DNA from 2 places in the Aquabacterium sp. TM01 genome. Region 2 is predicted to be linked to the other one. Evidence: predicted binding sites of a transcription regulator. Region 2 holds the regulator's gene; the other holds the start of a gene.
The links. The regulator FliA, encoded in region 2, starts transcription of late flagellar genes. The targets are predictions, from matches to a motif close to CTAAAGTTTNNNNNNNNNNNGCCGNTA.
Positions count from the first base shown of each region.

Region 1 (5,954 bases), 220 kb from region 2:
CCAGCGACATCACCACGGCTTCGCGGATCGGGTCGATGGGGGGGTTGGTCACCTGGGCGAACAGCTGCTTGAAGTAGTTGTACAGCGGCTTGTTCTTGTCCGACAGCACGGCCAGGGGCGAGTCGTTGCCCATGGAGCCGGTGGCTTCTTCGCCGTTGGTGGCCATCGGGGCCATCAGGAACTTGATGTCTTCCTGGGTGAAGCCGAAAGCTTGCTGGCGGTCGAGCAGCGACTCGCTGAACTCACCGGCGGCGCCGGTGGCTTCGATGCTGTCGAGCTTGATGCGGACGTTCTCGATCCACTGACGGTAAGGCTTGGCCGAAGCGTACTGAGCCTTGAGCTCTTCGTCTTCGATGATGCGACCTTGTTCAAAGTCGATCAGGAACATCTTGCCCGGTTGCAGGCGCCACTTCTTGACGATCTTGTTCTCGGGGATGGGCAGCACGCCGGACTCAGAGGCCAGCACGACCAGATCGTCATCGGTGATGATGAAACGGGCGGGACGCAGGCCGTTGCGGTCCAGCGTGGCGCCGATCTGGCGGCCGTCGGTGAAGACCATGGCGGCAGGGCCGTCCCACGGCTCCATCATGGCGGCGTGGTACTCGTAGAAGGCGCGGCGGCGCTCGTCCATGGTCGCATGCTGTTCCCAGGCTTCCGGGATCATCATCATGGCGGCCTGGGCCAGGGGGTAGCCGGACATCGTCAGCAGTTCGAGCGCGTTGTCGAACGTGGCGGTATCGGACTGGCCGTCCAGGCTGATCGGGTACAGCTTCTTGAGGTCATCGCCCAGCACGGGCGACTTCATCACGCCTTCACGGGCGCGCATCCAGTTGAAGTTGCCCTTGACGGTGTTGATTTCACCGTTGTGGGCGACCATGCGGTACGGGTGAGCCAACGGCCACTCGGGGAAGGTGTTGGTCGAGAAGCGCTGGTGCACCAGAGCCAGGGCCGAGACCACGCGCTCGTCACGCAGGTCGAGGTAGTACTTGCCGACCTGGTCGGCCAGCAGCAGGCCCTTGTAGATGATGGTGCGGCACGACATGCTGGGCACGTAATACTCGTGGCTGTGCGTCAGGTTCAGGCTCTGGATCTTGGAGGACGCCGTCTTGCGGATGACGTAGAGCTTGCGCTCCAGGGCATCGGGCACCAGGATGTCGTGACCACGGCCGATGAAGACCTGGCGGATGACCGGCTCTTTTTCGCGCACGGTGGGCGACATGGGCATGTCGCGATCGACCGGCACGTCACGCCAGCCCAGCAGCACCTGGCCTTCGGCCTTGATGGCGCGCTCGAGCTCTTGCTCGCAGGCTTGGCGCGAGGCGCTTTCCTTGGGCAGGAAGATCATGCCGACGCCGTACTCGCCGGGCGGAGGCAACTCGACGCCCTGCTTGGCCATTTCGGCACGGTAGAACTCGTCGGGGATCTGGATCAGCAGACCGGCCCCGTCGCCCATCAGCGCATCGGCACCCACAGCGCCGCGGTGGTCGATGTTTTCCAGGATCTTCAGACCCTGTTGCACGATGTGGTGTGCCTTGAGGCCCTTGATGTGAGCGACGAAGCCCACGCCGCACGCATCGTGCTCGGCGTTGGCGTACAGGCCCAGTTCGGCTGCGGCCTGGATTTCCTGCGCGGTGGCCACGGAGGTGGCGGCTGCGTCAGACACGGGGAGGATAGGGAACGAGGTTCCCGAAGTCGCCTGGGTCATGGGGGGGCGCTCCAGAGTAAGTGTGGAAAAACAACGCGGTGAGCGGCGAGGATACTCTGGTTTCCCCCGGGCTTCAAGAAATTATAAATAGGGTCAGACCACAATTAAAAGGGTGCACGCATTTGGTGCGTTTATAAATGGGGGCAGATCATTTTTCAGGGGCCTCCGCCCCTTTACGGGGACGACCGCGCGGGCGAGGTGCCAGGCGGCGTCCGGCGGCCGCCTCTACCACCGGCAGCGCGTCCGGCGCCAGCAAGGCCCAGCCTGTGCGCATGGCCTCAGCCAGGATGCGTACCTGCTGTGCCGACAGCCCCTCCTCCAGGCGGCGACGCCACGCTGCCTCGCGTTCGAAGGGCGTGTTGCCCAGCGACCAGAACACCGCATGGTCACTGATCAAGGGATCCGAGTGCCTCCCCAGGTGATGACGGGCACTGGACCAGGCATCCTCCTGCAGGGGGGAGGCGCCGCCCGCACGCTGTGCGTGCGTCTCGATCCACACCATCGCGTCGAGCACATACTGTGCCGGGTCCAGCACCGTGGCCCGGTAACGCCCCGCCCACAACCCCCCCGTCCGGCCATGGCGGCGGTTGTAAGCGCTGACATAACGGCGCCCGACCGCCTGCATGAACAGACTCAGGGAGGTGTCGTGCTCGGGCGTGAGCAACAGATGAAAATGGTCGGGGGCCAGGCAGTAAGCATGGATGCTGACCCCGTGGGTGCGTGCCGCTTCACCCAAGGTCTGGAGCAGCAAGGTGCGGTCGGCATCGTCACGCGCCAGAGCCTGGCCATCGTGAACCCCCTGCACGACGAGATGCGGCCAAGCGGCCACCCCCAACCTGGGCAATCGGGCCATGATGATCCTCGCAATGTGATGTGGGCGGATTATGGGGCGGGCGCACCATCCTGACGCGCCAGCTGGTCCGTCGTCGACGGCCCAGCACACCTCGGCTCAAGTCGAGCGCCCTCTGACCGATAAAGTGAAAATGAGGCCCCGCCGAAACGGAAGTGGCCACACTGCCCATTTTGCCCGCGCCTGCACGCTGGCAGAACGGTTAGGATGCCCATCACCCCTTGCGCCTCCATCCACCATGTTTGTTCTCATCGGTTATCTCGTCTGTCTCGGTTGCATCTTTGGCGCCTTCCTGATCCACGGCGGCAACATCTCCGTGATCCTGCATGCCATGCCCACCGAAATGATGGCCATCGCCGGTGGGGCGATCGGCGCCTTCCTGGTGAACAACCAGCCCAAAGTCATCAAGGCGGTGCTCGGCAACTTTGGCTCCCTGCTCAAGGGCTCCAAGTACACCAAGACCCGCTACCTGGAGCTGATGGCCATGCTCTACGAGATCCTGCAGAAGGTGCGCAAAGAAGGCCTGATGTCGATCGAAAAGGACGTGGACGAGCCGGAAAATTCGGCCTTGTTCAAGAAATACCCGGTGCTGGGCAGCGATCACCACGTGGTCGAGTTCATCACCGATTACCTGCGCATGATGGTCTCGGGCAACCTCAATTCACACGAGATCGAGGCCCTGATGGACAACGAGATCGACACCCACCACCACGAAGGCCACGCGCCAGTGGCGGCCGTCGCCCGCCTCGCCGGCGCCCTGCCCGCCTTCGGCATCGTCGCGGCGGTGCTGGGGATCGTGAACACCATGAGTGCCATCGGCCAGCCTCCCGCTGTGCTGGGCGCCATGATCGGCTCGGCCCTGGTGGGCACCTTCCTGGGGATCTTGCTGGCCTACGGCATCGTCGAGCCCCTGGGGGGACTGATGGAGCAAAAGCTCGACGAAGGCACGAAGGAATTTCAGGTTGTGAAAACCGTGCTGCTGGCCAGCATGCAGGGCTACGCCCCTCAGGTCGCCATCGAATTCGGTCGCAAGGTGCTGTACTCCACCGAGCGCCCCAGCTTTGCCGAACTCGAAGCCCACGTGAAAAAGAAGTAAGCCATGGCGGGCGATTCGAAAAAAGTCCAACCGATCATCATCAAGCGCGTCAAGAAGGGCGGCCATGTCGCCCATGGCGGCGCGTGGAAGATCGCGTTTGCCGACTTCATGACGGCGATGATGGCGTTCTTCTTGCTGATGTGGCTGCTGGGCTCGACCACCGAAGGCGATCGCAAGGGCATTGCCGACTACTTCAGCAACCCGGTGAAGGTGTCCTTGATGGGGGGCTCCGGTGCGGGTGACGCCACCTCCATCATCAAGGGGGGCGGCAACAGCCTGACCGAGACGACCGGCCAGCAAAACAAAGGGCGCTCGGAAACCGTCGATGAAAAACTGCGCCAGAAAGCCCTGAAAGCCGAGCAGATGCGCGCGGAACAGGCGCGGCTCAATGCACTCAAGGCCAAGGTGCAAGAGGTGATCGCCAATGACACCCGGCTGTCGAAATACCAGTCCCAGTTGCGGCTGGACCTGACGGCCGAGGGCCTGCGCATCCAGATCGTGGACGACCAGAACCGGCCGATGTTCGCCAGCGGGTCGGAGACGGTGGAAGGCTATATGCGTGACGTGCTGCGTGCCATTGGCTTTGTGCTGGCCGATGTCCCCAACCGCCTGACGATCGAAGGGCACACCGACGCCAAGCCTTTTGTGGGCGGTGAAGCCGGCTACAGCAACTGGGAGTTGTCGGCCGACCGCGCCAACGCCTCGCGTCGCGAGTTGATTGCTGGCGGCCTCAAGGGCGATCGGGTCCTGCGCGTCCAGGGGCTGTCCGCCAGCATGCTGTTCGATGCCCAGCATCCCGAAAGCCCCTTGAACCGCCGCATCAGCATCATCGTGATGAACCGCGAGGCCGAAGAACGCTTCTTCGAAGCCGCGCGCACCGCCTCTGGCAGCAACACAAGTGCCGAAGGCGAGACAGAAGCCACACCTGAAGGGTCACTCCCCTCCGGCACGGGCGCGCCGAACCGATAAACTCCCCTCCCGAAGGCATCCTGTGAGAGATGCCGGCGTTTGACACAAGGACGAGCCATGAGCAACCCCGCCGACTTCAAGTTTCTGATCGTGGACGATTTCTCGACCATGCGCCGCATCGTCCGCGGCCTGCTCAAAGAAAGCGGGTACGTCAATGCCGACGAAGCCGAAGATGGCGTGGTCGCCCTGAACATGCTCAAGAACAACAAGTTCGACTTCGTGGTCAGCGACATCAACATGCCCAACATGAACGGCTTCGAGCTGCTCAAGGCCATCAAGGCGGACGACGCGCTCAAGCACATCCCGGTGCTGATGGTGACGGCCGAAGCGCGCAAGGAAGACATCGTGCTGGCCGCCCAGACGGGGGCCGCCGGCTACATCGTCAAGCCCTTCACCAAGGCGACGCTGGAAGAAAAAGTCCAGAAGATTCTGCAAAAGCTGGCCACCACGGCTTGAGGGAGCGCCACGTGCAGACCATTGACTTGCCCGACAACATGACGATGCCGGCGGCATCGCCCGAGATCTTTCAGCAACTGGGCACCCTGACGCGGCAGTTGCATGACACGCTGAACATGCTGGGCGTGCTGCCCAATCTGAAAAGCACGGTGGACAACCTGCCGGACGCCCGCAGCCGCCTGAACTACATCGCCACCAAGACCGCTGACGCCGCGGAGAAGGTGCTCAACCTGGTGGACACGGCCAAGGCCGACCAGGAGCACATTGCCCAGGAAACGCGCAAGCTGGCCCAACTGATCACAGCTGACCCGGTCAAGGCGGTGGCCAGTGGGGCGGTGTTCAACTTCGTGCAGGATGTCGAGGCCACAACCCGACGGGTGGACGCCCACCTTACCGACATCATGATGGCGCAGGACTTCCATGACCTGACCGGCCAGGTGGTGGCCAAGGTGGTGAACCTGGCCAACGATCTGGAATCGCAGCTGGTCAAGCTGCTGGTGCAGGCCGCACCGCCGGAGCAGGCCCACAAGGTGGAGGCAGCCTTGACCCACAGCCATGAGCCGGCCCCCATTGAGCCCAAGCTCGACGGCCCGGTGGTCAACGCGATCGGCCGCACCGATGTGGTGGCCAACCAGAGCGAGGTCGACGACCTGCTGGCCAGCCTGGGTTTCTGACCCGCTACGAGGGCGCCTTCAGTGGCAATCCCCCATGGCCTCACGCACGGCCGTCACCTGACGGCGTGACACCGTCAGCCAGGCCTGGGTGGGCATGATCTGCACTGCCCAGGTTTCGCCGCCTTCTTCGTCCCCGCCATCCGCCCGGCGCTGCAGCGCCTTCATGGCACGGCGGGCCACCAGCGCATTGCGGTGGACCCGGAT
Region 1 covers NZ_AP046529.1:3,362,595-3,368,548, forward strand. Annotated here, with positions in the region: gene gltB (glutamate synthase large subunit) at 1-1,639, opposite strand, end outside; gene AC3WW4_RS15515 (transposase) at 1,854-2,558, opposite strand; gene motA (flagellar motor stator protein MotA) at 2,794-3,651, shown strand; gene motB (flagellar motor protein MotB) at 3,655-4,620, shown strand; gene cheY (chemotaxis response regulator CheY) at 4,678-5,076, shown strand; gene AC3WW4_RS15535 (protein phosphatase CheZ) at 5,115-5,750, shown strand; gene AC3WW4_RS15540 (LytR/AlgR family response regulator transcription factor) at 5,769-5,954, opposite strand, start outside.
Region 1: a site for FliA is predicted at 2,654-2,680, ahead of motA (flagellar motor stator protein MotA). Genes of this name have one in related genera too.

Region 2 (5,954 bases):
GGTCCTGGGCCACAGCGAGATCCCTGAGACTCACTCGATTCGCATCGGTACCCTGATCGGAGGCCACGCATGAACGTCAAGCGCTTCATTGGACGCAACAGCCGCGAGGCCATGCAAAAGGTCAAGGCGGCCTTTGGCGACGACGCCGTGGTCCTGTCCACCAAGCCCGCGGCCGAAGGCGGCATCGAGATCCTGGCCATGGCTGGCGAGAGCATCCCTGCCATCGACAGCTACGTCAGCAACACCCCGGCCCCCCGCGCCGCGAACGTCAGCCTGCCCACCGGTTCCCGCAAGGCGGCTGACGCCCCGGCGGCAGCACCGGCCCGCTCGGCCATGGCGAATCTGGCCAGCTCGGTGCAGGACGACGTCAAGCAACTGGCCATGAGCACCTTGTCCTTCCAGGACTATGTGCGCGAACGCATGCTCAAGCGCCGCCAGGCTGCCATGCAGTCGCGTGCCGAACCCGCCCTGAGCGCCAGCGCTGAAGAGCAGCTGAGCCAGCGCTTCGCCGCCCCCAAGGCCGCCCCCGTGCCCGAACACACCGCTGCCGTGGACTTGGGTGCCGACCTGGTGCACCGTCCGACCACGCTGCCCGTCATGGACGACGACGTTGCCGACGACTGGCAGGCCTACCAGGCTGAAAAGGCCGCCGCTGCGGCTGCCATCAGCCGTGCTTCTGCGCCGGCCCGTCCGGCCCGTGCCGCCCATGCTGACCTGACGATGGCGCAGATGGTCCCGGCCGCCGCACCCGAGGCCCGCCGTGAAGCGCCGCGCGCTGCTGCCGTCGACACCGCCACGGTCGAAGCCCTCAAGGCCGCCCAGGACGCCAACGCCTTCATGATGGGCGAGCTGCGTGCCATGCGCGCCATGATGAAGGAGCGCTTCGACACCATGGCCTTCGTCGAAAAGCTCGGCCGCACCCCCGCGCAGGCTGCGCTGGCCCAGAAGCTGCTCGACGGCGGTTTCTCTGCCGTGCTGATCCGCAAGATGTTGGACGCCATGCCCGCCGAAGTCATCGACGGCACGCATGACGAAGTGCAGTGGGCCACCCAGGTGCTGCAACGCAACCTGAACACCGCTGACCGTGAGCGCGCCATCGAAGACCAGGGCGGCGTGTTCGCCCTGATTGGCTCGACCGGCGTGGGCAAGACCACCTCGACCGCCAAGCTGGCCGCCACCTTCGCCGCCAAGCACGGTGCCTCCAACCTGGGCCTCATCACCCTGGACGCCTACCGTGTCGGTGCCCACGAACAGCTGCGCGCCTACGGCCGCATCCTGGGCGTGCCTGTGCACATGGCCCACGACCGCGCCGCGCTGGAAGACCTGCTGGAGCTGCTGTCCGGCAAGAAGATGATCCTCATCGACACCGCCGGCATGGCCCAACGCGATGGCCGCACCAAGGAACTGCTCGACCTGCTGGCCCACCCCAGCATCAAGAAACTGCTGGTCATCAACACCGCTGCCCAGGGCGACGCCATCGAAGACGTGATGCACGCCTACCAGGCCGATGCCTGCGCCGGCGTCATCCTGTCCAAGCTCGACGAGGCCGTCAAACTCGGCCCGGCCCTGGACGCCCTGATCCGCCACAAGCTCAAGGTGGTCGGCGTGGCCAACGGCCAGCGCGTGCCCGAAGACTGGCACCGCCTGTCCTCGCAGGCCCTGGTGCATCGCGCCTTGCGCGCCAGCCTGAACCCGGCCTACCGCCTCGACCCCACCGAGGTCAGCCTGGTCTTCTCGACCCCCAGCCCCACCGAATCCCAGACGTCCGCCCGCGCCATGTGAGGTGCCGCCGTTCACTGAACGCTCGTACGCCATTTCCAGACTGCGCCGATGACACGCCACGCCCGCCCCCAGGCTCGCTCTGCCAGCACCCGCGCCCAGCCTCCTGTCGACCAGGCGCAAGGGCTGCGGCAGATGTTTGTCTCGCGCGTCCTGCGCTTCATCCCCGTCGTGGCCAATGGCCGCTCGGGTTGCGGTGGCCTGGTGCTCGAGCGCCTGTGCGCCGCCTACGCCAGCTTCGGGCTCAACACCCTGGTGGTGGACGCCAGTGACCAGGCCCGCGCCCCCAGCGAACTGGTCGAGTTCGATCTGGCCGAAGGCATCGAGACGCTCTCCACCCAGGTCAGCTACATGGCCGCTCGGGGCCTGCCTCTGCGCCATGCCGACGCCCGCGGCTCCTGCGCCAGCCTCTTGCCTGCCCTGGCCGATGCCTCGCCCCGCAGCGACGTGGTGCTCGTGCACGCCTCGGCCAGCGAAATCGTGCGCCTGTTCGGCCAGCCCTCGCGTGGCTTCTCGCTGCGTCCGCTGGTGTTCACCAACGACATGGCCGAGGGCCTCACCGATGCCTACGCCGCGGTCAAGATCCTCAGCCAGCGCGGCGGCTGGATGAGCTACGACCTGCTCGTGTGTGCTCCCGTCGAGAGCGCCCAGGCCGAACCTGTGGCCCAACGCCTGGCGCGCTGCGCCGACGACTTCCTGGGTGTGGTCCAGCGCAGCGCCCACCAGCTCGACCCGCGGCAAGCCCCCACCGCCGACCCCGACCCCCACTTCATGGAGATGGCCGCCGCCCTGTTGCATGGCGCGCTGCCCCTGAGCCTGGGCGATTCGGCGTTCGAACACCTCACTTCCCCGGGCTCGGCCTTGCCGGCCCGCGTTGCCTCGGCCCATAATTGATGTACATGGAACCCAGCACGTACTCAGCCAAGGGACGTCTCGACGTCAACGCGATGCTGCGGCAGTACAGCCCGCTGGTGCGGCGTCTCGCGCACCAGATGATGGCCAAACTGCCCGCCAACGTCGAGGTCGATGACCTGATCCAGGTCGGCATGATCGGCCTAGCCGACGCGCTCAGCCGCTTCGACCCGGCGCAAGGCGTGCAGATCGAAACCTTTGCCACCCAGCGCATCCGCGGCGCCATGCTCGACGAGTTGCGTGGCGCCGACTGGCTCAGCCGGGGCACCCGCAAGCAACAGCGTGACATCGAAAAGGCGGTTCACCGTCTGGAGCAGCGCCTGGGGCGCGCCCCGCACGAAAGCGAGATCGCCGCCGAGATGGGCCTGAGCCTGGACGACTACCAGGAGATGCTCGGCAAGGTGCGTGGCACCCAGCTCATCTACCTCGAAGACATGAGCGGTGACGACGGCGACCACGACTTCCTCGACCGCCACGTCGCCGACAGCGGCAGCGACCCCCAGCACCTGCTGCAGGACGATCGCATGCGCCACGCCCTGGTCGAGGCGATCAAGAAACTGCCCGAGCGCGAACAGCTCGTCATGAGCCTCTATTACGAAGAGGACATGAACCTCAAGGAAATCGCGGCCGTGCTGGGCGTGACCGAGTCGCGCGTCTGCCAGCTCCACAGCCAGTCGATCGCCCGCCTGCGCGTCAAGTTGCGCGAGTGGTGAATTCCACCTTGTGACCTGATTCAAATCAAGGTCATGGCGGGCATGTTTCTGATTTCGTCCATGAGCGTGCTTATTGCCGCGCGAGTTCAGGGTTGACCCTCTAAGATTCGCCCGGAAAAAGGACCCTTCATGCGCGCAAACTCCTCTCCAGGCTATCTTTTCCACCGCCACGACATCGTGGTGCTGTGGGGCATCGCCGCCGTGTTCATCGGCACCCTGGCCTACGGCTGGATCTACAACAACCTGATGCTGGGCCTGGTGCTCGGCCTGGTGTTCATGGGTTTGTCGCTGGGCGTGGCCGCCTGGTCCAAGGCTGGGACACTCAGCCGGATCGCCTTGCCGGTGCTGGGCATGACCATGGTCGGGCTGATGATCCACGTCGCCCGCGGCCACAGCGAGGCCCACTTCGCCGTCTTCGCCTTCCTGGCCTGCCTGGTGGTCTACCGCAGCAGCGTGGCGGTCATCGCGGGGGCCGTGGCCATCGCCATCCACCACCTGACGTTCAACCAGTTCCAGACCTGGGGCTGGGGCCCTATGTGCTTCACCGAACCCAGCTTCATGCGGGTGGTCGAGCACGCCGTCTACGTCGTTGTGGAATCGGTCGTGCTGGTTCTGCTGGCTTTGCGAGCCCGGGCTGATTTCGCCACCGCCGAAGAACTCATGCGCATCGTCGAGCAGATTCAGGGCGATGACGGCACGGTCAACTTGCAGGTGTCGCACCTGTCAGCCCAAGGGCGAGTCAGCCGCAAACTGGTGGACGCCTTGCAGCACATCGAAACCGCGATCCTTCAGGTGAACCGTTCGGCCGATGCCATCCGGCAGGCCAGCGGCGACATCGCCCACGGCAACCAGTCCTTGAGCAGTCGCACCGAGGACGCTGCCGCCAGCATCGCGCAAACTGCCGCCTCCGTCGAAGAGATCGCCTCCACCATCCGTGCCAGCGTGGACAACGCCCACCAGGCCAACCACCTCGCGGGGCAGGCCTCCGACGTGGCCGCCCGCGGCGGCGAGGCCGTGCACCGGGTGGTGGACACCATGTCCGGCATCCAGCAGTCCAGCCGCAAGATCACCGACATCATCGGGGTGATCGACGGCATTGCCTTCCAGACCAACATCCTGGCGCTGAACGCGGCCGTGGAGGCCGCGCGGGCCGGCGAGCAGGGCAGGGGCTTTGCCGTGGTGGCCAGCGAGGTGCGCAACCTGGCCCAGCGCAGTGCCGAAGCAGCCAAGGAGATCAAGCAACTCATCACCCGCAGCGTCGAACAGGTGGACTCCGGCAGCAGCCTGGTCGGCAACACTGGCGAGATCATCGGCGAGGTCGTCGAGCAGGTGCGTCGCGTCAGCACCCTGGTCAGCGAGATCACCGTCTCCAGCTCCGAGCAGAACGAGGGCATCGGCCAGATCAACCTGGCCATCAGCCGGCTCGATCAGACCACGCAGCAAAACGCCGCGATGGTGGAGCAGACGGCGGCCGCCGCCGAGCGCCTGCGTCAGCAATCCGACGAGCTCATCGCCGCCGTGTCGGTGTTCAACACCCAGGCCACGGTGTCCGCGCTTCGTTGACCGAAACCCACGACACCATGCAAAAGGGACTCACGCATGAGTCCCTTTTTCGTGAGGAAGCCAGCCGAGCCAATCAGCCAATGCGCCCCAGCAGCAGGTACTCCATCAGTGCCTTCTGCACGTGCATGCGGTTCTCGGCCTCGTCCCACACGACCGACTGCGGGCCATCAATGACCTCGGCCTCGACTTCCTCGCCGCGGTGGGCGGGCAGGCAGTGCATGAACAGCGCATTGGGCTTGGCCACGGCCATCATCTCGGTGTCCACGCACCAGTCCGCAAACGCCTTCATGCGCGCTTCGTTCTCGGCCTCGTAGCCCATGGACGTCCACACATCGGTGGTCACCAGATCGGCGCCCCGGCAGGCGTCCATCGGATCCTTGAACACCTTGTAGCAGTCGGTGGACTGGATGCCCGCGACGTCCGGGTCGATCTCGTAGCCGCTGGGCGTGCTCACGTGCACCGTGAAGCCCAGGATCTCGGCCGCCTGCAGCCAGGTGTTGGCCATGTTGTTGCCGTCGCCCACCCAGGCCACCACCTTGCCCTCGATCGAGCCACGGTGCTCGATGTAGGTGAAGATGTCGGCCAGGATCTGGCAGGGGTGGTACTCGTTGGTCAGGCCGTTGATGACCGGCACCCGCGAGTTCGCCGCAAACTTCACCAGCTTGGCCTGCTCGTAGGTGCGGATCATCACGATGTCGACCATGCGCGAGATCACCTTGGCGCTGTCCTCGATCGGCTCGCTGCGGCCCAACTGGCTGCCATCGGTGGTCAGGTGCACCACCGAGCCGCCCATCTGGTACATGCCCGCCTCGAAGCTCACGCGGGTGCGCGTGGATGCCTTCTCGAAGATCATCGCCAGCGTGCGGTCGGCCAGCGGGTTGTACTTCTCGTAGTTCTTGAAGCGCTTCTTGATGATGGCCGCGCGCTCGAACAGGTAGGCGTACTCTTGCGAGCGCAGGTCCTTGAACTGCAGGTAATGCTTGATCA
Region 2 covers NZ_AP046529.1:3,147,204-3,153,157, reverse strand. Annotated here, with positions in the region: gene flhA (flagellar biosynthesis protein FlhA) at 1-73, shown strand, start outside; gene flhF (flagellar biosynthesis GTPase FlhF) at 70-1,782, shown strand; gene AC3WW4_RS14580 (flagellar biosynthesis protein) at 1,831-2,673, shown strand; gene AC3WW4_RS14575 (RNA polymerase sigma factor FliA) at 2,679-3,404, shown strand; gene AC3WW4_RS14570 (methyl-accepting chemotaxis protein) at 3,534-4,967, shown strand; gene argF (ornithine carbamoyltransferase) at 5,041-5,954, opposite strand, start outside.